4 regions of the Halomonas sp. MCCC 1A11062 genome follow, and region 4 is predicted to be linked to each of the others. Evidence: predicted binding sites of a transcription regulator. Region 4 holds the regulator's gene; each other region holds the start of a gene.
The links. The regulator sigma-54, encoded in region 4, starts transcription at its own class of promoters, with help from an activator protein. The targets are predictions, from matches to a motif close to TGGCACNNNNNTTGCTNT.

Region 1: ytfE (iron-sulfur cluster repair protein YtfE) is a predicted target of sigma-54. The motif match lies at 2,197-2,214, and genes of this name have one in related genera.
Region 2: HOP58_RS15890 (ANTAR domain-containing protein) is a predicted target of sigma-54. The motif match lies at 2,515-2,532, and genes of this name have one in related genera.
Region 3: HOP58_RS15800 (NarK family nitrate/nitrite MFS transporter) is a predicted target of sigma-54. The motif match lies at 3,590-3,607, and genes of this name have one in related genera.

Annotation. Positions count from the first base shown of each region.
Region 1 covers NZ_JABFTW010000011.1:294-5,932, forward strand. Annotated here, with positions in the region: gene hemN (oxygen-independent coproporphyrinogen III oxidase) at 68-1,453, shown strand; gene ytfE (iron-sulfur cluster repair protein YtfE) at 1,504-2,160, opposite strand; gene norR (nitric oxide reductase transcriptional regulator NorR) at 2,313-3,857, shown strand; gene HOP58_RS13280 (SCP2 sterol-binding domain-containing protein) at 4,082-4,564, shown strand; gene HOP58_RS13285 (adenosylcobalamin-dependent ribonucleoside-diphosphate reductase) at 4,602-5,639, shown strand, end outside.
Region 2 covers NZ_JABFTW010000015.1:92,605-98,243, forward strand. Annotated here, with positions in the region: gene HOP58_RS15885 (nitrate reductase) at 1-2,320, opposite strand, end outside; gene HOP58_RS15890 (ANTAR domain-containing protein) at 2,787-3,419, shown strand; gene HOP58_RS15895 (CmpA/NrtA family ABC transporter substrate-binding protein) at 3,416-4,456, shown strand; gene HOP58_RS15900 (FAD-dependent oxidoreductase) at 4,741-5,639, shown strand, end outside.
Region 3 covers NZ_JABFTW010000015.1:67,995-73,633, forward strand. Annotated here, with positions in the region: gene HOP58_RS15785 (hypothetical protein) at 510-776, shown strand; gene HOP58_RS15790 (L,D-transpeptidase family protein) at 849-2,474, opposite strand; gene HOP58_RS15795 (murein L,D-transpeptidase catalytic domain family protein) at 2,670-3,395, shown strand; gene HOP58_RS15800 (NarK family nitrate/nitrite MFS transporter) at 3,732-5,084, shown strand; gene HOP58_RS15805 (nitrate regulatory protein) at 5,175-5,639, shown strand, end outside.
Region 4 covers NZ_JABFTW010000004.1:48,352-53,990, reverse strand. Annotated here, with positions in the region: gene HOP58_RS05660 (KpsF/GutQ family sugar-phosphate isomerase) at 1-103, shown strand, start outside; gene HOP58_RS05655 (HAD hydrolase family protein) at 127-684, shown strand; gene lptC (LPS export ABC transporter periplasmic protein LptC) at 698-1,318, shown strand; gene lptA (lipopolysaccharide transport periplasmic protein LptA) at 1,396-1,842, shown strand; gene lptB (LPS export ABC transporter ATP-binding protein) at 1,850-2,575, shown strand; gene HOP58_RS05635 (RNA polymerase factor sigma-54) at 2,752-4,173, shown strand; gene raiA (ribosome-associated translation inhibitor RaiA) at 4,282-4,590, shown strand; gene ptsN (PTS IIA-like nitrogen regulatory protein PtsN) at 4,597-5,067, shown strand; gene rapZ (RNase adapter RapZ) at 5,114-5,639, shown strand, end outside.

The DNA.
Region 1 (5,639 bases), on a different contig from region 4:
GATGTCATACTCACGCCATCGGGTATGGCGCGCACCATGCCAGGGTTTCAAGAGGTCGAAGTCGATCATGCAAGACGAGCTGTTGTTCAATCGCCCCTTGGTGGAGAAGTACGACCGCCCCGGGCCCCGCTACACCTCCTATCCCACGGCGCCGCAGTTCCATGCGGCCTTCGCCGAGGACGACTACCGCGCCGCCGCCGAGCGCAGCAATCGGGTCGCCTCGCCCAAGCCGTTGTCGGTCTACGTGCACATCCCGTTCTGCAAGAGCCTGTGCTACTACTGCGCCTGCAACAAGATCATCACGCACAACACCGAGCGTGCGGCGGAGTATCTGGACTGGCTGAAGCAGGAGATCGGCGTGCAGGGGGCGTTGTTCGACGAAACCCGCCGCATGACCCAGTTGCACCTGGGCGGCGGCACGCCCACCTACCTGAGCAATGCCCAGCTCGGCGAGCTGATGGCGGCCCTCGACGAGGCGTTCCATTTCGCCCCGGTGGAGGAGCGCGAGTTCTCGCTGGAGGTGGATCCGCGAACGGTCACGCCGGCACAGATCCATGAGCTGCACGATCTCGGCTTCAACCGGCTGAGCTTCGGCGTGCAGGACTTCGACGCGGACGTGCAGAAGGCGGTCAACCGCCTGCAGAGCGAGGAGCAGGTGGTCGAGCTGGTGGCCGCCGCCCGCGAGGCCGGCTTCCAGTCGGTCAGCGTGGACCTGATCTACGGCCTGCCGCTGCAGACGGTGGCGAGCTTCGACACTACGCTGGACAAGATCATCGCCCTGCGCCCGGACCGCATCGCCAGCTACAGCTACGCCCACCTGCCCGAGCTGTTCAAGGCCCAGCGCCTGATCCGCCCCGAGGACATGCCGCCGCCGGAGCGCAAGCTGGAACTGCTCGAGCTCACCATTCGCCGCCTCACCGCCGCCGGCTACGTCTACATCGGCATGGACCACTTCGCTCTGCCCGACGACGAGCTGACCCTGGCCAGGGAGAACGGCACCCTGCAGCGCAACTTCCAGGGCTACTCCACCCATGCCGACTGCGACATGATCGGCCTGGGCATCACCTCCATCGGCAAGGTCGGCGACAGCTACAGCCAGAACGTCAAGGAGACCGCCCAGTATCAGGCGCGGCTCGAGGAGGGGCGGCTGCCGGTGATGCGCGGCTATCGCCTCAACGACGACGACCGCCTGCGCCGCGACGTGATCAACGCCCTGATGTGCCACGGGCGCATCGATTTCGCCAACATCGAGGCGTGCCACGACATCGCCTTCCGCGACTATTTTGCCGATGCCCTGGACCAGCTCGAGGAGATGCAGGCCGACGGCCTGCTGGCCATTAATGATGACGCCATCGAAGTGCTACCCGCCGGGCGCCTGATGATGCGCAACATGGCCATGGCCTTCGACGCCTACCTCAAACCCAACGAAGGGCGTTTCTCGCGCACCGTCTAAGACGCCCACCGAAACACAACGGCGCCCCGCGGGGCGCCGTTTGCGTTTCCTCAACCGGCCCGTTCGAACAGCAGGTTGTTCTCCAGATGGATGTGCTCCATCAGGTCCTCGCGGAATTCGCGCAGGCCGGTGTAGAGGGCGCGCCAGGTGGTGCAGGCGCCCTTGGGTGGGGTGATGTCGTTGGTGAGCAGCATCACCTGCTCCAGGTTCTCGCCGTGGTCGTCGTGCTCGTGGCGCATCACCGCGATCGGCCCCTGAGCCTGGGCGCCCATGCCGCTGCGCAGCATGGGGAACAGGATCTGCTCCTCCTTCTGCATGTGGCTCTCCATCTCCTGGTGAATGTCCATCAGCAGGTCGGCCAGCCCGTTGGGGCAGCTTTCGCGCTCGCCGTGGACCTGCTCCACTCGCCGCGCCATGCGGATCAGCTCGGGCAGCTGCTGACGATGCACGTCATGATAGCGGGTCAGGATGTGCTCGATGAGCTCGTCGTTGCTGGCCTCGCGCCAGTCGCGCTGCTCGCTGCTGGCTGCCGGCAGCGCCTCGAGTTCGGCCACGAGCCTGTCGACATGCAGGCCGGCACGCTCGGCGGCCTGGCGCAGGCTGATGCGCCCGCCGCAGCAGAAGTCGATGTTGTGGGTGTGGAAGATGCGGGTCGCACCGGGCAGCGACAGGGCGATACGGCCAACGGTTTGTTCGAGCAGGTCCATGTGTAGTTCCTCTGCAACGGGGATGTCATCCTGTACAGAGCAAGCGCCATGCCAGTTTTTTTACTGCTTTACTTTCAATGATATGAAGTGGTCATGGTTGAAATGACCTTGCCGTGATAGGGTTAAATTTACCCTGATAGGTATTATTAACCATGCTCGACGATTCCCTGCTGGCCGACCTGACGGCCGATCTGCCCAGCGCCGTGCGCCTGCAGCGCCTGGTGCGTACGCTGCGCGAAAGCTTTCGTTGCGGTGCGGTGTGCCTGCTACAGCTTCAGCAGGACGTCCTGGCGCCGGTGGCGGTGGAGGGGCTGGTACGTGAGGCGCTGGGGCGGCGCTTCGAGGTGGCGCGTCACCCGCGTCTGGCCGCCATCCTCACCAGCCGCCGTTCGACCCTGTTCCCGCCGGACTCCAGCCTGCCCGATCCCTACGACGGCCTGGTCGAGCAGCAGCCGGGGGAGCCGCTGCACGTGCATGACTGCATGGGCATCAGCCTGCACGTGGAGGGTGAGCCGTGGGGCGTGCTGACCCTGGACGCCCTGGTGGCGGGCACCTTCGACGAGGCCTCACGCACGGCGCTGGAACGCTACGCGCTGCTGGTGGAGGCCGCAGTGCGCGTCTCGCGTCTGGAGCAGGAGGTGCGCGCGCTGCGCATGGCGGGCCATGGCGGCATCGCCCATGTCGAGCCGGGCGAGGGCGGTGAGATTCTTGGCCACAGCGCCGAACTGCAGCGACTGCTGCACGAACTCGACGTGGTGGCGGAAGCGGACCTGCCGGTGCTGCTGATGGGCGAGACCGGGGTGGGCAAGGAGCTGTTCGCCCGACGCCTGCACCAGCGCTCACCGCGATGGGAGCAGCCGCTGGTGCAGGTCAACTGTGCGGCGCTACCCGAAACCCTGGCCGAGAGCGAGCTGTTCGGTCACGTCAAGGGAGCCTTCTCCGGCGCTACGGCGGATCGGGCGGGGCGCTTCGAGGCAGCCAATGGCGGCACCCTGTTTCTCGACGAGGTGGGCGAACTGCCGCTGCCGATCCAGGCCAAGCTGCTGCGCGCGCTGCAGAACGGCGAGGTGCAGCGCCTGGGCGAGGATACCCCGCGCCGGGTCGACGTGCGTATCATCGCCGCCACCAACCGTCAGCTGGCCGACGGCGTGCGCGACGGCCTGTTCCGCGCCGATCTCTACCATCGGCTGTCGGTCTACCCGGTGGCCATCCCACCGCTGCGCGAGCGTGGTAGCGACGTGCTGGTGCTGGCCGGGCACTTCCTCGAGATCAACCGTACCCGGCTCGGTGTGCGCAGCCTGCGCCTGGCGCCGAGGGCCGAGGCGGCGCTGCTGGGCTATCACTGGCCGGGCAACGTGCGCGAGCTGGAGCACGTGATCAGCCGGGCGGCGATCAAGGCGCTGGGCCACGGCGCCCGGCGCGACGACATCGTCACCCTGGAACCGGAGTGGCTCGACCTGCCTCACGGCAAAACGTCAAAGGACGAACCGTTGAAAGCCGATTCCCGCGCACCCGACATCCGGGAGTTGGCAACGCACGGCGTCGAACCGCTACGCCGTCAGGTCGAGGACGCCCAGCGACGGGCGATTCGCCAGGCCTTGACGGCGTGCGACGGGAGCTGGGCGAACGCCGCCCGCCGCCTCGCCGTGGACCCCAGCAACTTGCACAAGCTGGCCCGCCGCTTGGGGATCAAGTAGTTATCGGAAGGTCTAAAAGTCAAGAAGCAGCGTTAACGAAGGCCATATATATAGTGCTTGATCGGTAGTGGTTGTCTAGATATGGTAGCCAAGGCCCCGGTTGGGGGCAGTGTCACAGGCTTGACGCACATCAGTACGGGCAGGCGGCGTCGAGCTTAGGATGATCGGTTTCATGGCCACCTGGCCGCACCGAATCCATGGGTTCGCTCCACCGGAGAGTCGCTATGCTTCCTCTTTCTCTGTCGCGCTTGCCACGTCCGCCCGCCCCGACCCGCCTGATTCGCGCCATCGACCCCCGCGTGCCGCTTGTCCTGAAGCGCCAGCTGATCGAGCCGCTGCTCAACCGCACCTTCGCCGAGCCTTTGGCCGAGGGCGAGTTCGATGCGCTCGACGGGCGGCGCATCTCGCTGCACATCGAGGACCTGGGCGTAGCGTTGACGCTGACCCTCGAAGCGGAGCGCTTCCGGCTCAGCCCGGAGATGGGCGAGGCCACCATTCGCGGCGGCTGGCGCGAGTTTCTGTGCCTGGCTACCCGGCGCGAGGATCCCGACGCCCTGTTCTTCCAGCGCCGCCTGGTGATCGAGGGCGATACCGAGCTCGGCCTGATGGTCAAGAACCTGCTCGACAGCCGCGAGGAGGGGTTGGCCCAGGGCCGGCTCGGCGATTGGTTGGCGCGCTTCGAGCGCATGGCGCGCCAGGAACGTTGAACGATTCGAATTTTTGACCCTTACTGGAGATTCCTGCATGAGTACTTCCACCAAGGCCGTCAAGACATCCCAAGAGGTGCCTATGCAAGCGCCCTCACGCGATATCTGGGACTCCAAGTATCGACTCAAGGATCGTCATGGCCGCCCCGTCGACAAGGATGTGGCAGCGACCTGGGAGCGCGTCGCGCGCGCCCTCGCCGCGGTGGAAGGCGACAAGGCCGAGGAGTGGCTGCCCAAGTTCCGCTGGGCGCTGGAGAACGGTGCCATCCCCGCCGGGCGCATCATGTCCAACGCCGGTGCCGAGGACTACAAGCCGGCGGTGAGCCTGATCAACTGCACCGTCTCGCGCACCATCCGCGACTCCATGCATGACATCCTCTCCTCGGTGGTGGACGCCGGCATGACCCTCAAGGCGGGCTGCGGCATCGGCTACGAGTTCTCCACCCTGCGCCACAAGGGCGCCTTCGTGTTCGGCGCCGGCGCCGGCACCAACGGCCCGCTGGCGTTCATGGATATCTACGACAAGATGTGCTTCACCGTAGCCTCGGCGGGCGGCCGCCGCGGAGCCCAGATGGGCACCTTCGACGTCGGCCACCCCGACGTGCGTGCCTTCATCGAGGCCAAGCGCGAAGCCGGCCGGCTGCGTCAGTTCAACCTTTCGCTGCTGATCACCGACGAGTTCATGGAGGCGGTGAAGAACGACGCCGACTGGCCGCTGGCCTTCCCGCTGCACGCCGGCGAGAAGGAGGACGTCAAGTCCGAGGACCTGATCTACCGCGACTGGCCGGTGGTCGAAGAGGGCTACACGGTCGACGCCGAAGGCCGCGTGGCCTGCCGCATCGTCGAGGTAATCAAGGCGCGTGAGCTGTGGGACACCATCATGCGTTCCACCTACGACTTCGCCGAGCCGGGCTTCATCCTGATCGACCAGGTCAACCGCATGAACAACAACTGGTTCTGCGAGGAGATCCGTGCCACCAACCCCTGCGGCGAACAGCCCCTGCCGCCGGAAGGCGCCTGCCTGCTGGGCTCGGTCAACCTGACCCGTTTCGTCATCGACCCGTTCGGCAAGAAG
Region 2 (5,639 bases), on a different contig from region 4:
GCGAGGCGGTTTCCATTTCGCCGCGGGCGCTTTCAATCCTGCCGTTGGCGCTAGCTGGTTCTCCGCCGGCCAGCTGCCAGCGCTGAGCGGCGCCCAGCGGAATCCGCGCCCAGTACTGGCTGCGGTCGCACCAGCGCGATTCGGCCACACCCAGGTCGTCCGCCACCAGCAGGGTGGCCTCCCACTCCACCGGCAGCGGCGCCAGCGCCACCGCCCCGTGCTTGGATTCCGGCTGGCCGGAAACCGGGTCGACATGGTTATCGATCAGCGCTCCGGAAAAGGCCGAGCCGCTGAAGTAACCGTTCCAGTGCATCGGCACGAACACCTCGCCGCGGCGCTGCCCGCGCGACACCCGCACGCGGCCGACATAGCGACCGCCGACGCCCTGCAGGCAGGCCAGACCCTGCTCTTCCACCCCCAGCGCAGCGGCATCTTCCGGGGCGATCTCGATGAACGGCTCGGCACGGTGGTTCATCAGCCGCGGCGAGCGGGCGGTACGGGTCATGGTGTGCCACTGGTCGCGAATGCGCCCAGTATTGAGCCGCAGCGGGCGCGCCGCGTCCAGCTCTTGGGCGGGCGCACGCGAACGCACCGCTACCATCCGCGCCAGCCCATCGGGCGTGGCGAAGCGGCCGTCGGTGAAGAGCCGCGCGGTGCCGCGGGGGGCAGCGACATTGACCGGCCACTGGATCGGCTCTAAAGCATCGTAGGCGGCGCGGTCGAGCCCGGCCAGACCGGAGATGTCGAACAGCCGGCGCCGCTCACCCGGCCCCTCGCCGTTCTCGAAGCCGGAGAGCCGGGCGTGCTCGTCGAAGATCTCGCTGGGGTGGGTGTAGCCGAAGGCCTCGCCGAAGCCCAGCCGCTTGGCCACCTCGCACAGCGCCCACCAGTCGTGCCGGGCCTCGCCCGGCGGTGGCAGGATGCCGCGCTGGCGCGAGATGCGCCGCTCGGAGTTGGTCACCGTGCCGTCCTTCTCCGACCAGCTCGAAGCCGGCAGCACGATATCGGCATAGGCCAGCAGGTCGGCATTGGCCATGCAGTCGGAAACGATTACCAGCGGGCATTTCGCCAGCGCCGCGCGTACCCGGTCGGTACGCGGCAGGCTCACCGCCGGGTTGGTGGCCATGATCCACAGCGCCTGCACTTCGCCGCGCTCGATCGCTTCGAACAGCGCCACCGCCTTGTGGCCTGGTCCTTCGGGCAGGCACGGCACCAGCCCCGCGGTGGTCCAGAAACGTGTCACACGGTCCCGCGCCCCGGGGGTGTCGTAATCCATGTGGGCGGCCAATTGGTTGGCCAGCCCGCCCACCTCGCGCCCGCCCATGGCGTTGGGCTGGCCGGTGATCGAGAACGGCCCCGCCCCCGGCAGGCCGATCTTGCCGCCGGCCAGGTGGCAGTTGATGATGGCGTTGCCCTTGTCGGTACCGCTGCTCGACTGGTTCACCCCCTGGGAGAACATCGTGACCACGTGCAGGTGGCTGGCAAACCAGTAGAAGAAAGTCTCCAGACGCTCCGCATCCAGGTCGCAGTCGGCGGCGATGGCTTCCACGCCGGCATCCTGCTCTTGCGCCGCGGCCAGCGCCTCCTCGAAGCCCTGGGTATGCGCCTCCAGATACACCCGGTCGAGCTTGTTGCGCGCAGCCATCCACGCCAGCAGCCCGGTGAACAGGCGGGCGTCGCTGCCCGGCTTGAGCCCCAGGTAGAGGTCGGCGAGCTCGCAGGTGTCGGTCACCCGCGGGTCGATCACCACCACCCGCAGCAGCGGGTTGCGCTGCTTGGCCACCTTCAGCCGCTGATAGAGCACCGGATGGTTCCAGGCCAGGTTGGAGCCCACCAGCACCACCAGCTCGGCCTCTTCGAGGTCCTCGTAGCAGCACGGCACCGCGTCGGCGCCGAAGGCGCGCTTGTGGGCCGCCACCGCCGAGGCCATGCACAGGCGCGAATTGGTATCCAGGTGAGGCGTGCCGAGAAAGCCCTTGAACAGCTTGTTGGCAACGTAATAGTCCTCGGTGAGCAACTGCCCGGATAGGTAGGCAGCAAGTGCTTCGGGACCGTGGGCATCGCGCACCGCCCCCAGGCGGCTGGCCACCGCATCCAGTGCGGTGGCCCAATCGCTCTCCACACCGTCGACGATGGGCCGGGTCAGGCGACCGCCATGACCCAGCGTCTCGTGCAGGGCCGAGCCCTTCACGCACAGGCGGCCAAAGTTGGCGGGATGCTGCGGGTCGCCCTGCACGTCGACGATCTCATTCTTCTCGACGCTGGCCACCACGCCACAGCCAACGCCGCAGTAGGGGCAGGTGGTTCGGGCTTCGCGCATGTCGATCTCCTCTGGAGCACTCTTGAAACGACGATCTCGAAACGACGACGCCCGCCAACGCTTCCCCGGGATATTACTGAGGGAAGGTTGGCGGGCGTCGTTGCCGCTCGGGCGCTGACGGTGCGCCCATGTCGATATTCACTGATGTGTATCAAGCAGAAAGCGTGCCATGGCGAGAATAACCATCCCCTTTCAGGCAGATGTCATGCTTTGCCTTCCCGCCCAGCGTCGTGCTTCATGCTGCTTCGCACCATGACCCGGCGCCCCGGCCCGGCCATGCACCAGGCTGGTGCCGAGTGGCCAATTCCGCTGCTGCTGTGCGGCCTTTCACTCACCAGGAGAGTGGCGCCTGGCGGGCGCATGGGCGTGAAAATGCGCAACTGGAATATCTTTTGCATGTTTCTTGCCAGGTACTCGGTAGCGAAACCAGAGCCAGACCCGATAACGCCAGACACGAGCGACGCCTATGCCCTCACCCCTGAACATCCTGCTGGTCGACGACGAGGTAGTTCGCGCCGCCATGGTCGAGGAGGCGCTGATGGCCGAGGGTCACCGGGTCATCTGCCGACTGACCAGCCCCGCCAGCCTCAACGAGATGGTCGCGCGTCACCAGCCCGACGTGGTGATCATCGACATGGAGAGCCCCGACCGCGACACCCTGGAGAGCATGGCCCTGCTCAACCGCGAGAACCCACGACCGGTGGTGTTCTTCGCCGACCAGCACGACTCCGACATGCTGCAGGCCGCGCTCAAGGCCGGGGTCAGCGCCTACGTGGTCGACGGCCTGGTGCCCGAGCGGGTCAAAGCCATCGTTGAGGTGGCCATTGCCCGCTTCGACTCCTTTCACAGCATGCGTCAGGAGCTCGACAAGGCACGCAACCAACTGGCCGAACGCAAGCGCATCGAACGCGCCAAGGGCCTGCTGATGAAGCATCAATCCTGCGACGAGGAGCAGGCCTACCGCATGCTGCGCAAGCTGGCCATGGACCGTGGCCAGCGCATCGCCGAGGTCGCCGACAGCGTCATTGACGTTCTCGAACGCCTGAACCTGACATCGCCCCAGGGGCGAACCGCCGACAAACGGGGTCCCCGCTCATGAGCCACCCGCACCATCACGCCACCTCGCCGGAACTGGAACGCCTCACCCTCGGCTTCGTGCCGCTGCTCGATGCCGCCCTGCTGATCGTCGCCCGTGAGTGCGGCTGCTTCGCCGATCAGGGGCTCGACGTCTCCCTCTCGCGGGAGAACGCCTGGGCCACTCTGCGCGACAAGGTCGCCGCCGGCCTGCTCGACGGCGCCCAGATGCTCGCCCCCATGCCGCTGGCCATGAGCATGGGGCTGGGCCGGGCGCCCTGCGACACCCTGGCCCCGCTGCTGCTCAGCCGTAACGGCAACACCGTGACGCTTTCCACGGCCCTGAGCGAGGCCAGCGGCGCGACGCTAGGCGACGACCCGGCTGCCAGCGCACTGGCACTGGGCAACTGGCTGCGCGGCCCCGGCAGCGACAAGCGCCCCCGCCTGGCCATGGTCTATCCCTACTCCTGCCAGCACTATCAGCTACGCGAATGGCTGACCCTCGGCGACATCGATCCCGAACGCCACGTGGAACTGGTGGCCCTGCCACCGCCGCGCATGGTGGAAGCGTTGCGCAGCGGAGAGATCGACGGCTTCTGTGCCGGCGAGCCCTGGGGCACCCTGGCCCGGCACTGCGGCGCCGGACGGCTGGTGACCACCGGCGACCAGCTATGGCCCGACCACCCAGAGAAAGTGCTAGGCGTGACCCGCTCCTGGGCCGAGCGCAACCCGGCCACCCTGGGAGCCCTGCTGCGCGCCCTGGTAGCGGCCAGCGAATGGCTGGCCGCCTCACCGGAAAACCGCCGCCAGGCGCTGGCATGGCTCGCCCTGCCGCCCTACCTGGACCATTCGGTACGGCATCTGGAGTCGCTCGAACTCGGCGTTGCCCCCATTCGGCAGCGCCTCTACGGTGCCGGCATGCTGCGCCCCACCCCGCAGGATGCACTGCACTTCGCCGAGCCCATCGCCAGGCAGCTGGAAGCTCAAGGAGGACGCTTTTCGCCCGGCGAACTCGCCGCGTGCTACAGCCCTGTGCATTTCGATGCCGCAACGCACCATTGATGTGCACGGCCGGTATGGGCCAATGCCGATACCGGCCCTCCCGCCCTACCCCAGCCCAATGAAATAGAAGAAAAAATCGTCCGCTAGGCACATCCTGGCCAGCTTCTTGAAACCGATGATCAACCGGCGATCAATGAAGGTCGCCACACACAGCTAGCGACAACGACGTCTCTGCGCACCCGGTTCGATCATCGCATCGACAGGGGCCGCGCCGAGGCGTCGTTGCGTTTGTGCCCAGCCACTGGGCCACCACCACGACAAGCGCAGCGAAAGGAGGTGTTCGCATGCCACAGCGACATCCCGTGACATCGACAACCGACCGCCTGATCATCGTCGGCAATGGCATGGCCGGCCACCGCCTGGTCGAAGCGCTGCTCGCCCGGCCCGAGCGGCCCGCGATCACCGTCATCGGTGCCGAAACCGCACCGGCCTACAATCGCATCCTGCTCTCACCGCTGCTGGCCGGCGAAATGGGGCGCGATGCCCTGACCTTGCGCAGCGCCGAGTGGTACGCCGAGCAGGGCATCGAGCTGGTACTGGGCGAACGGGTGGAAAGCATCGACCGCGACGCACGCACGCTCACCACCGATGCCGGTCGCCGACTCGGCTACGACCGCCTGGTGCTGGCCACCGGCTCCACCCCGGCCCGCCCGCCGGTGCCGGGGCTCGAGCTAGGCTGTGTGCACGTATTCCGCGACCTGCACGATGCCGACGCCCTGGCACGTGCCGCGGAAGCCGGCCGCAACGCCGTGGTGATCGGCGGCGGCCTGCTCGGCCTGGAAGCGGCGGAAGGGCTGCGCAAACGCGGCATGCAGGTGAGCCTACTGCAGCGTGAAGACCGCCTGATGAACCGCCAGCTCGACCTCACCGCCGCCCGCCTGCTGGAAAGCGAGCTGCGCGGTCGCGGGCTCGACATTCACACCGACGCCCAGCTCGAGCGCCTGGAGGCCGACGCCGAGGGCCAGGTGTGCGCCGCCCTGCTCGCCGACGGCACCCACCTGGCCGCCGACTGCGTGGTAGTGGCCATCGGCATCGTGCCTCAGGTCGAGCTTGGCCGGGTGGCCGAACTCGAGGTCAACCGCGGCATCGTGGTCGACGAGTGGCTCACCACCAGCGACCCGGCCATTCACGCCCTGGGCGAATGCTGCGAGCACCTCGGCAATCTCTACGGCCTGGTCGAGCC
Region 3 (5,639 bases), on a different contig from region 4:
CGAATCACTGCGTTGCGCGGTGCTCGGAATCCTCACATATACCCCATATGCTCCGGTTGACTCGAAGCCTGGGGCTTCTCGCCCCTTCGGGGCCAGCCTACGGCTGTTTGTCGCTTCGCTCGGTACTGTGCTCCGTGCGCCTTGTGCTTCATCTCGCTCGTCGATTTGTTCAGCGCTTCCCTAGAAAAACCCTCCCTGTATCCGTTGACGCTTGTTGAGCAATTGGCTATAAGAAAAAGGTCGCATCGTCGATGCGGCACCATCCATCGTTCATTACCCATCGAGAAGCGTTCCTCATGCGCTGGCTACTTCCAGGCAACAAGGCAAATCGGCAACATCGCGTAGGCATTAACGCGATGCGTACCCGTTTGCTGCTGCCGTGGGCCGGCCGTCGAAACGACGACACCTGAAGGACGCTGGCCGCGGCACTTGTCGCGGCCAAGCCTGGATAGCACTTTTCCCGTCTACCGCGCACAAGTTCCCGGCCTCCACTCAAGGAGACCGAGATCATGGCACTACTTCGCACTACCCGTCGTCTGCTGCGCGCCGTGGGCGCCCACTACGCCAACCGTCGCCGCGATGCCCTGCTGCGCGACTGCGACCCACGCATACTCAAGGACATCGGCCTGCGCTGGGAGCGCGGCAAGCTGGTACCGACCAACCCGGAACGCATCGCCTCCGGCAAGAGTGACGTCGTAGCGACTGCCGGCGCTGCCACCGCTGCAAGCGAAAGCCCTCGCGAGGTCTGTCCGCGCTGCGGGGCACGCCTGGCTTAGCCATGCCCCGGCCACAGGACGTGGCCGGGGCTTTCTTTTATGCCCGCCGGCTCACAGGGCACGCTCGCTGGCTCACAGGGCCAGCGGGCGATCCAATGCATGCAGCAGCTCGTCGTCACGCTCGTAGATGTCGGGGCGGAACGAGAGCGCGCCGTCGTCGTCCGGGTTGACGGTCCAGTAGTGCAGGATGACCGGCATGCGGTTGGCGAGCGAGACGTTGCGCGTTTCCCCGCTGTCGATGCGCGCCTCGATGTCGTGATCGCTGTCGGTATCGTCGAACAGCAGTTGGGCCAGCTCACGAATGTTCTCGACGCGGATGCAGCCGGAGCTGAAAGCACGCTGCTGGCGCGAGAAGTTGCCCTGGGCCGGCGTGTCGTGCAGATAGACCATATGATCGTTGGGGAAGCGGATGGCGAGCAGTCCCAGGGCATTCTGCGGACCCGGCGCCTGGCGCAGCACGATGTTGCCGGGGTTGTCCCAGTCGACCCGCCATGGGTCGAGCGGCTCCCCGGATGGGCTGAGCACCTGAATTCGCTCCCGCCATAAATAGCCCAGGTCGCGACGCACCGCCGGAAGCACGTCCTGGCGCAGGATGGTGGGGGGAATCGTCCAGGTGGGATTGACGGTCATGTGGGTGATCTCGGAGCGTAGCGAAGGCGTACGCCGATAGGGCTGCCCCACCACGATACGTGAGCGCCAGACCTCACCGTTGGGCCGGAAATAGCTGAGTTCGTAGCCGGCGATGTCGACCAGCACGTAGGCCTCGGGCAGGCCGTGCAGCAGCCAGCGGGCACGCTCCATGTTGAGGCGGATCTGATCGATACGCCGCTCGACGGGAACGTTGAGCGCCGCAAGCGTCTGACGTCCGACGATACCGTCGGGCTCCAGCAGGTGCCGCCGCTGGAAACGGCGCACTGCCGCTTCCAGTTCGCTGTCGAAGCGCCGCGGATCGGCGCCCTCCCGAGCCTCCCCGGAAGCGGCGCCATTGTCGGTCGCCTTGTTGTCTTCATCCCCGTCGTCGGTCGCCCCATTTTCGAGCACACCGGCCACGGCCAGACGTTCACGCAGAAGCTCCACGTCGTCGTCGTCGTCTCCCACACGCAGCGCACTATCGCGTTCCGGCAGCCGCTCCCAGCCGCCCTGCCGTTCTATGTCGCGATAGCGAGCCAGCCCTTCACGCAGCCGTAGGTAGGGCGTATAGGGCGGCCGCGCTTCTTCCAGAATGCGTTCGAACTGCTGCTGGTCGATGGCATCCGATATCGCGCCTAGATCCAGGTCGGGCGCTTCCACCGGCACCTCCCAATCCGCGCTCAGCGACTGGGGATCGACCTTGCCCCGCTGCAGATGCTTGAGCGCCGTGAACAACATGCGGCTGGCAAACAGCTCGTAGCGGAGTTGCCGTTCGCTGTCCGCGTCCTCGTCGCGCACGTTGCGGTACTCCGCCTCGATCTCGTCGGGACGGTAATCCTCGGGGGTCAGGCCGTCCTCCTCCAGGGCCCGCAGCGTTGAAACGAGCCCGGCTATCGTTTCCTCATCCTGCCAGGCCGGCCGATGGTCGCGCCGTGCATAAAACGCTTGCAGCAACTCGCTCTCGTCGGCCAGCGCACGAGACAGACTCGGCCTGTCGCCCGTATCGTCAACGCTCGACTGCCGCGCTCGCTCCTCTGCCAAGGCTCCCGGCATGAAGGCAAGCAGCATTACCAGTACTCCCATCCGTGTAATAAAGCGCATCGATAACCCCTGCTCCGTTGATGGCTGGTCTGGCCTTCCTGGCCCCTCTCTTCATAATAGTGCCTGGCCCGTGGCTGCAAGCCGGCCGAGCCCACCACCTTTCTTTACGTTACCCCGCTAGCGGTGCTGCCGCTGCGCTATTTCAACGCCATAGGCATGCCGATGCGCTTTTTACCGACGCTACGACTTCCGCTCTCGACCCTGGCCGCCTCTCTGCTGGTCACCCTGCCCACCGCCCATGCCGGCAACTTCCTGAGCCAGGCGGGGCTTTCGTATTCCGCTGCCGCACCGCTCGGCCGGACCCTGGCCAACCTGGCTCCCGACGCCAACCCGGTGGTGCTGAAACTTGCCGCCAAGGCCGTGGCCTGCGCCGAGCCCGACGCCAGACGCCTGGCCGTCATCGACTTCTCCCGCCCCTCTACCGAGCCGCGCCTGTGGGTCTTCGACCTGAGCCAGGAGCGCCTGATGTTCGAGGAGCTGGTCTCTCACGGCCGCGGCTCGGGCGATGCCGAGGCCACGGTGTTCTCCAACACCCCCGAGAGCTATCAGTCGAGCCTCGGCCTGTTTCGCACCATGAACAGCTACTACGGACGCAACGGCTACTCCCTGCGTCTCGAGGGGCTGGAGCCAGGCGTCAACGACCTGGCCTATCAGCGTGCCATCGTGATCCACGGCGCCGATTACGTCAGCGAGGCCTTCATCCGCCAGACCGGCCGGCTGGGGCGCAGCCACGGCTGCCCGGCGGTACGCCAGGAAGTGACCTATCCGCTGATCGACAGTATCAAGGAAGACCACTACCTGTTCGCCTACTTCCCCGATCCCGAATGGCTGGAAAACTCCACCTTTCTCAGCTGTGAGCGCGACGCCACCCAACTGGCCATGTACTGACACGAGCTGAAACCTGCCGGTCTGATCTCGCCCCCTAGCACCAGCAGGGGGCATTTTCGTGCGGCACTGCACCATTCTTGCCACCCTGTGGCGACTCTCCTGCCGCTCTCTTGCCATTCTCTTCCAGGATCGTACGAGCTTCGATCCACCCATCAAACCATAACTCGATGTTTTAACTGAACAACAAAAGAATATGGCAAACGGATTGCTTGATATGAATCAAATTGCCGGGTAGGCGTGGACCAGGCTTCCAGGGGAAGTACGAGTGCGTCAGACCTGACCTTCAACGGAGAAGGGCGAACTCATGTATCGACAATCCGTACGAGGTCATAGCCCATGGAAATTCTCAACAAGGCGAACCGAATTCGTCTCTTGAGCCTGCGCACGCCACAGATGCGTGCCTTCCACTTCTCCTGGTTCGCCTTTCATATCTGCTTCTTCGGCTGGTTCGGCATCGCCCCGCTGATGGCGGTGGTGCGCGAAGACCTGAACCTGACCCAAACCCAGATCGGCAACACCATCATCGCCTCGGTCTTGATCACGGTGATCGTGAGGTTGCTGATCGGCGTGCTGTGCGATCGCATCGGGCCGCGCAAGACCTACACCGGCCTGCTGGTGCTGGGCTCCATTCCGGTGATGAGCATCGGCTTCGCCAACAGCTTCGAGACCTTCCTGCTGGCGCGCCTGGCCATCGGCGCCATCGGCGCCTCGTTCGTCATCACCCAGTACCACACCACCATGATGTTTGCCCCCAACGTGGTGGGCACGGCCAACGCCACCAGCGCCGGCTGGGGTAACCTGGGCGGCGGTACCACGCAGATCGTCATGCCGCTGATCTTCTCCGGGCTGCTGATGCTGGGCGTCAGCGAGACGCTGGGCTGGCGTCTGGCCATGGTGGTGCCGGGTGTGGTGATGTTCGCCACCGGCATCGGCTACTGGCTGTTCACCCAGGACGCTCCCAACGGCAACTTCGATGAGCTGCGCGCACGTGGCGAGCTGCCCCCCGCCAACGGCGAGAACAGTGCCGGCAAGAGCTTCATGTCCGCCGCCAAGGACATCCGCGTGTGGGCGCTGTTCGTGGTCTATGCCATCTGCTTCGGCGTCGAGCTGACCATCAACAACATCGCCGCCATTTACTTCTTCGATCACTTCGACCTGACCCTGGCCACCGCCGGCATGATCGCCGGTCTGTTCGGGCTGATGAACGTCTTCGCCCGCACCCTGGGCGGCGTGTTCTCCGACCTGTTTGCCCGCAACGGTGGCCTCAAGGGGCGCGTGCGCTGGCTGTTCATCGCCCTGATCTGCGAAGGCATTGCCCTGGTGGCCTTCTCGCAGATGCACGTGCTGTCGTACGCCATTGGCATCATGCTGGTGTTCAGCCTGTTCGTGCAGATGGCCGAAGGTGCCACCTACGGCGTGGTGCCCTTCATCAACAAGAAGGCCCTGGGCGCGGTGGCCGGCATCGTCGGTGCCGGTGGCAATGTGGGTGCCGTGGCTGCCGCCTTCCTCTTCCGCAGCGAAGCCATCACCTATCAGCAAGGCCTGTTCTACCTCGGCCTGATCGTGCTGGTGCTGGCCTCCTGCGCTCTGCTGGTGCGCTTCAGCGACGAAACGGAAGCCGAGGAAGCCGAAGCCTATCGCCAGGCCGTGGGCGAGGATACCGGCGCCGGCGCGCTGTCGCTGCGCTGATCGCAAGCACAGCGGCATTCACTGCCGCAATGCTTGCCCAAACTGGCCGCCGCCCTCGGGGCGGCGGCCATTGCGTGAATGAGGTGAGCCATGACACCCGCCGAATGCCTGCTGCTGGCAGCCAAGCGCTGCGAAATCGACGATCTCGAGCACCTTACCGCCGCCTGCGACATCGTCGGCGACGTCAGTCGTTTCATCCATGCGCTGCAAAAGGAGCGTGGCGCCTCCAACGTCTATCTGGCCTCCGGCGGACAGCGCTTTACCGAGCGCCGTCAGGAGCGTATCGACGAGTGCCAGGCCACCGAGCGCGCCCTGCGCACCCGCCTGGAGGCACTGGGCGAGACCGCCGGTCGCCCCGCCGCCACCGCCCGCTTGCTGAAGCGGGTCGCCTTCGTCTGGCACGCCCTGGAAGGCCTGGACGCACTGCGTGACGACATCGCCGCACTCGGCACCAGCCCCGATGCGGCAACGCAATCGTACAATCAGCTCATCAGCGCCCTGCTCTCGGTGGTGTTCGAAGTCGCCGATACCGCCGGCGACCCCGACATCACCCTG
Region 4 (5,639 bases):
GATGGAAGACAACCTGATCACGGCGCTGGCCGTGGTCGATGACGATGGTCACCCGATCGGTGCCCTGCACATGCACGACCTGCTGCGAAGCGGCGTGATCTGAATTCACTCTGACAAGGAGAGCCCATGGCGCTCGCCACCTCGACCCTCGACCCGCGTCTGCTCGACCGCTTGCGCAAGATCCGCCTGCTCGCCCTGGACGTGGATGGCGTGCTCACCGACGGTCGGCTTTATTTCCAGGCCGACGGCGTGGAGATCAAGGCGTTCCACACTCAGGACGGCCTGGGCATCAAGCTGCTGCGCCGCGCCGGGCTACAGGTCGCCTTCATCACTGGCAGGGAGTCACCCATGGTCAGCCATCGCGCCGCCGCACTGGGCGTCGATCATGTCTTTCAGGGCTGCGAAGACAAGCTCACCACTCTCCGCGAACTCTGCAATCGCAAAGGCATCGAGCTCGAGCAGGTCGCCTTCTGCGGCGATGACCTGCCCGACCTGGCGCCCATCCAGCGCGCAGGTGTCGGCATTACCGTGCCCGGCGCCCCGCCCTACATCCGCGCCCTAGCCGATCACGTGACCGAGCGCAGCGGCGGCCATGGCGCAGTGCGCGAGATCTGCGACCTGCTGCTCGAGGCGCAGGGACATCGCGACGCCCTGATCGACACCTACCTGCACGGCAAGCGCTGAGGTCGCCCCGCCGATGCTGCGTCGTCTGCCGCGCCCCTCGTTCCGTATCTGGCTGTTTCTGCTGCTGCTGGCTCTGGGCGGCCTGATCACCTGGCTGGACCCATGGCGGCCCCCACCCCCCGGCCCGGTACCCACCGACGAAGCCGGCGAGCCCGACTACTTCCTGGAGCAGGCCCGCCTGACACGCTTCGATTTCGAAGGCCGCGCTCATCAGCGGCTGGAGAGCCCGCGCCTGGTACACACCCCCCACGACGACGTGACACGTGCCGTCACGCCGCTGGCGCACCTGATCGACCGCGAAGGACGACAGTGGGTGGCGAACAGCCAGGAGGGGCGGCTCGGCCCGGGCGGCAACCCGCTGACCTTGACCGGCGACGCACGGCTCTTCGCCCCCGAGGAGCGCTGGCAACTCGATACCGAGGTGCTGCACTACGACGCCAATGTCGGACACGCCTGGAGCGATACGCCGGCGCTGCTGCAGCAACCGCCGCAGCACATGCGCGGCGAACGCTTCGACGTCTGGATCCATGACAACCGGGCACGATTGACCGACAATGTGCGCGGCTATCATCCCCCGGAAGGCGCTCAGCCGGGACAGGCCGACCCCGTCACCCTGGAGGAACTCACGCCATGAAGCGACGCAAGCTTCCAACGCCACGCATGCTGCTCACCCTGGCATTGATCGGCCTGGCATGGAGCCCTGCCGCGAGCATGGCCCAGCAGCGCGACGCCGACCAGCCCATCCATATCGAGGCCGACCGGCTCGATCTCGACGATGTCGCCGGCACGGCGGTCTACACCGGCGACGTGGACATTCGCCAGGGCACCATGCGTATCACCGGCGACCGCGTCGAGCTCCGGCGCAACGCGGCCGGAGAGTTGTCACGCGCCACGGCCCGCGGCGAGCGCGCCTACCTCGAACAGCAGCCCGACCCCGATCAGCCCGTGGTCCGCGGCTGGGGACGTACCGTCATCTATCACGCGGCCGAACGCCGCGTCGAACTGATCGACCGCGCCGAGCTGCACCAGGGTGGGGACACCTTCGATGGCGGCTATCTCGAGTACTTCCTCGACCGTCGCGTGGTTCAGGCCCGCGCCGAGAGCGAAGGCGTCGAAGGACGCCAACGCATTCGCATGACCCTGCAGCCGGAGCGCTGAGATGGCGATGAAGACCCTGCACGCCCGTCACCTGGCGAAAAGCTACAAGCGCCGGCGCGTGGTGCACGACATCAGTCTCTCCATCGAACAGGGCTGCGTGGTGGGGCTGCTCGGCCCCAACGGAGCCGGCAAGACCACCTCGTTCTACATGATCGTGGGGCTGGTCAAGGCCGATGCCGGCAACGTCTGCATCGACGATCTAGATCTTTCGAAGAGTGCCATGCACGAGCGCGCCAAGGCGGGCATCGGCTACCTGCCTCAGGAAGCTTCGATCTTCCGCAAGCTCTCGGTGGCCGACAACATCATGGCAATCCTGGAAACACGCAAGGACCTGGATCGTCAGGGGCGTCAGCAGCGCCTGGAGCAGCTGCTGGAGGACTTTCACGTCACGCACATCCGCGACAACCTGGGCATGAGCCTGTCCGGGGGTGAGCGGCGGCGAGTGGAAATCGCTCGGGCGCTGGCCACCGAGCCGGCCTTCATTCTGCTGGACGAGCCCTTTGCCGGGGTCGACCCGATCTCGGTGGGCGAGATCAAGGGCATCATCCGCCAGCTGAAGGCCCGCGACATCGGCGTGCTGATCACCGATCACAACGTTCGCGAGACGCTGGACATCTGCGATTCGGCCTATATCGTCGGCGACGGCCAGATCATCGCGGAAGGTGACGCCGAAGCCATCCTGGCCAACCGGCGCGTGCGCGAAGTCTATCTCGGCGAGGACTTCCGGCTATAGCGCTCTCGCGCCCATAACGCATTCTTCGCCGACAAGCAAGAATCTGATCTTAAATTAAAAGCTTCTAACAGGCATGAATATTGCCGATGGCATGCTTATTGCAGCCTCGAGCTCTTGCAAGTGATCCTCGGCCAGTCTAGGGTAGAGTCTTTCCGGCAAATGAGCCCATTATTCTCATGGCCATGAAAGCATCATTGCAACTGCGAGTCGGCACTCAGCTGACCATGACACCACAGCTACAGCAGGCCATCGCGCTGCTGCAGCTCTCCACCCTGGACTTGCGCCAGGAGATCCAGCAAGCTCTCGAGTCCAATCCCATGCTGGAGCTCGACGACGGCTTCGGCGAACAGGCCGTCAGCGAACCCCAGAGCGACGACTGGGCCAGCGAAATTCCCGGTGAGCTCTCCACCGACAGCGACTGGACGGATACCTATCCCGATCATGGCAGCGGCGCCGCCGGCGCCACCGGTGAAGGCCCCGACTTCGAACGCCAGGCCTCTGGGCAGACGCTGGCCGGCCACCTGATGTGGCAGTTGGCGATGATCGATGTGAACGAGCGTCAGCGCCAGATTGCCGAGAGCCTGATCGATGCCGTGGACGGCACCGGCTACCTGACCCAGCCGCTGGAAGAGATCCGCGACGGCCTGCGGCGCCAGGGCCTCGAGGGGTTGCCCACCCGCGAGGTCGAGCAGGTGCTGCTGCGCCTGCAGCAGTTCGAACCCACCGGTGTCTTCGCCCGGGATCTACGCGAATGCCTGATGCTGCAGCTCGCCACCCTGCCTGACGACACTCCCCTGCTGCCCCAGGCACGCCGCCTGGTGCGCCAGTTTCTCGAGGCCTTGGCCGCCGACGACCGCCGCCTGCTCAAGCGCCGCCTGAGCCTGGACGACGAGGCCCTCGACGACGCCATTGCCCTGGTACGCTCCCTGAACCCCCGCCCCGGCAGCGACTATGCCGAGGTCGGCAGCAACTACATCACCCCCGACCTGGTCGCCTATCACGACGAGTCCGGCTGGCGCGTAGAGCTCAATGCCGAAGCGCTGCCACGGCTGCGCATCCAGCCCGACTACGTCGCCCTGGTGCGGCGCGCCGACAAGAGCCAGGACAACCAGTTTCTCAAGGACCACCTTCAGGAAGCTCGCTGGCTGATGAAGAGCCTGGCCAGCCGTAACGACACCCTGCTGCGGGTGGGGCGCGAGATCATGGCCCGCCAGATCGACTTCCTGGAGCAGGGCGAGGAGGCGATGAAGCCCCTGGTGCTGGCCGACATCGCCCAGGCCGTGGAGATGCACGAGTCGACCATATCGCGGGTGACGACGCAGAAGTTCATCCACACGCCGCGCGGCGTATTCGAACTGAAGTATTTCTTCTCCAGCCATGTCGGCGGCAACGGCGAGGGGGACGCTCACTCCAGCACCGCGATTCGCGCCCGCATTCGCAAGCTGATCGCCGACGAGCCACCGCGCAAGCCGCTCTCGGACAGCCGCCTGGTGGAGCTGCTGGCCGACGACGGCATTCAGGTGGCGCGCCGCACCGTGGCCAAGTATCGTGAAGCGCTGGGGATACCCTCCTCGAGCGAACGCAAGCGCTTTCGTTGAAGTCGAAACGCAGCGTTGACAGCGGACAAGAGCGTCGTTCGGAGGGGTTTGCAAGGAGGCAAAAAGGGTTACAATCAAACCACCACTCGAAGGACGAAGGAGCTTGTCATGCAAGTCAACATCACCGGCCATCATGTTGAACTGACCGATTCCCTGCGTGACTACGTGAGCGAGAAGCTTAGCCGCGTCCAACGGCACTACGACAACATCACCAACGTCCAGGTCACCCTGTCCATCGAGAAGGAGCGCCAACAGGCCGCCTGCACGCTGCATGCCGCCGGTGCCGACCTGCATGCCGAAGCCTCCGACCCGGACATGTACGCCGCCATCGATGCGCTGACCGACAAGCTCGACCGCCAATTGGTCAAGCACAAGGAAAAGGCCCAGGCCCGCGCCCAGGGCGCCGGCATTCGCTGAGTTGCCATGACACTGGAAACCATACTGCCCCCTGAACGCGCGCTGTTCGACGTTCCCGGGGGCAGCAAGAAGAGGGTGCTGGAGTTTTTCAGCACCTTCATTGCGCAGAACACCCCGAGCCTCGATAGCCAGGAGGTCTTCGGCCGATTGATCGGCCGTGAGCGACTGGGCAGCACCGGCATCGGCAACGGCGTCGCCATTCCGCATGCGCGAAGCCCGCACTGCCACAGCCCAGTCGCCGCCTTCCTCAAGCTGGCCGAGCCCATCGATTTCGACGCCATCGACGGCGAACCGGTCGACTTGGTCTTCGTGCTGCTGGTACCCGAGGAGGCCGACGATACGCATCTGTCGCTGCTGAGCCAGGTAGCCGGCGTGATGAACGATGCCGAGACCCGTTCACGGCTGCGCAAGTGCGAAAGCCAGCGCGAACTTCACGAGCGTCTGATCGACGCCATCCGACGACAGTCTTCGGCCTGACCGCTACCCCTTGCCGCTCGGCCAGCCCCTGATCAGGAGAAACGTAATGCAGCTTGTGATCATCAGCGGCCGCTCAGGCTCCGGCAAGTCGATCGCACTGCAGGCGCTCGAAGACATCGGCTACTACGCCATCGACAACCTTCCGGCGATGCTGCTCGGCTCGCTGGTCGACGAACTGCGCGGCTCACCCACGGTACAGCAGTGCATCGCCGTGAGCATCGATGCACGCAATCTTCCTCACGCGCTGGAACGGTTCCCCAGGCTGCTGGAGGAGCTGCGCGCCAAGCAGGTCGACTGTCAGATCGTCTACCTAACCACCGATGCGCGGATCCTGATCGAGCGCTACTCCGCCACCCGGCGCCGGCACCCGCTGACCCGCGACAGGGACATGACCCTGAGCGAAGCCATCGAAACGGAAGACACGACACTGAGCGAGATTCGCAACCTCGCCGACCTGATCATCGATACGTCGCGGCTTTCGGTGCACGATCTGCGCGGGCGCATCACCGAGCAGGTGGCCAGCCATCGTGCCGACCAGCTGACCCTCACGGTGGAGTCGTTCGGTTTCAAGG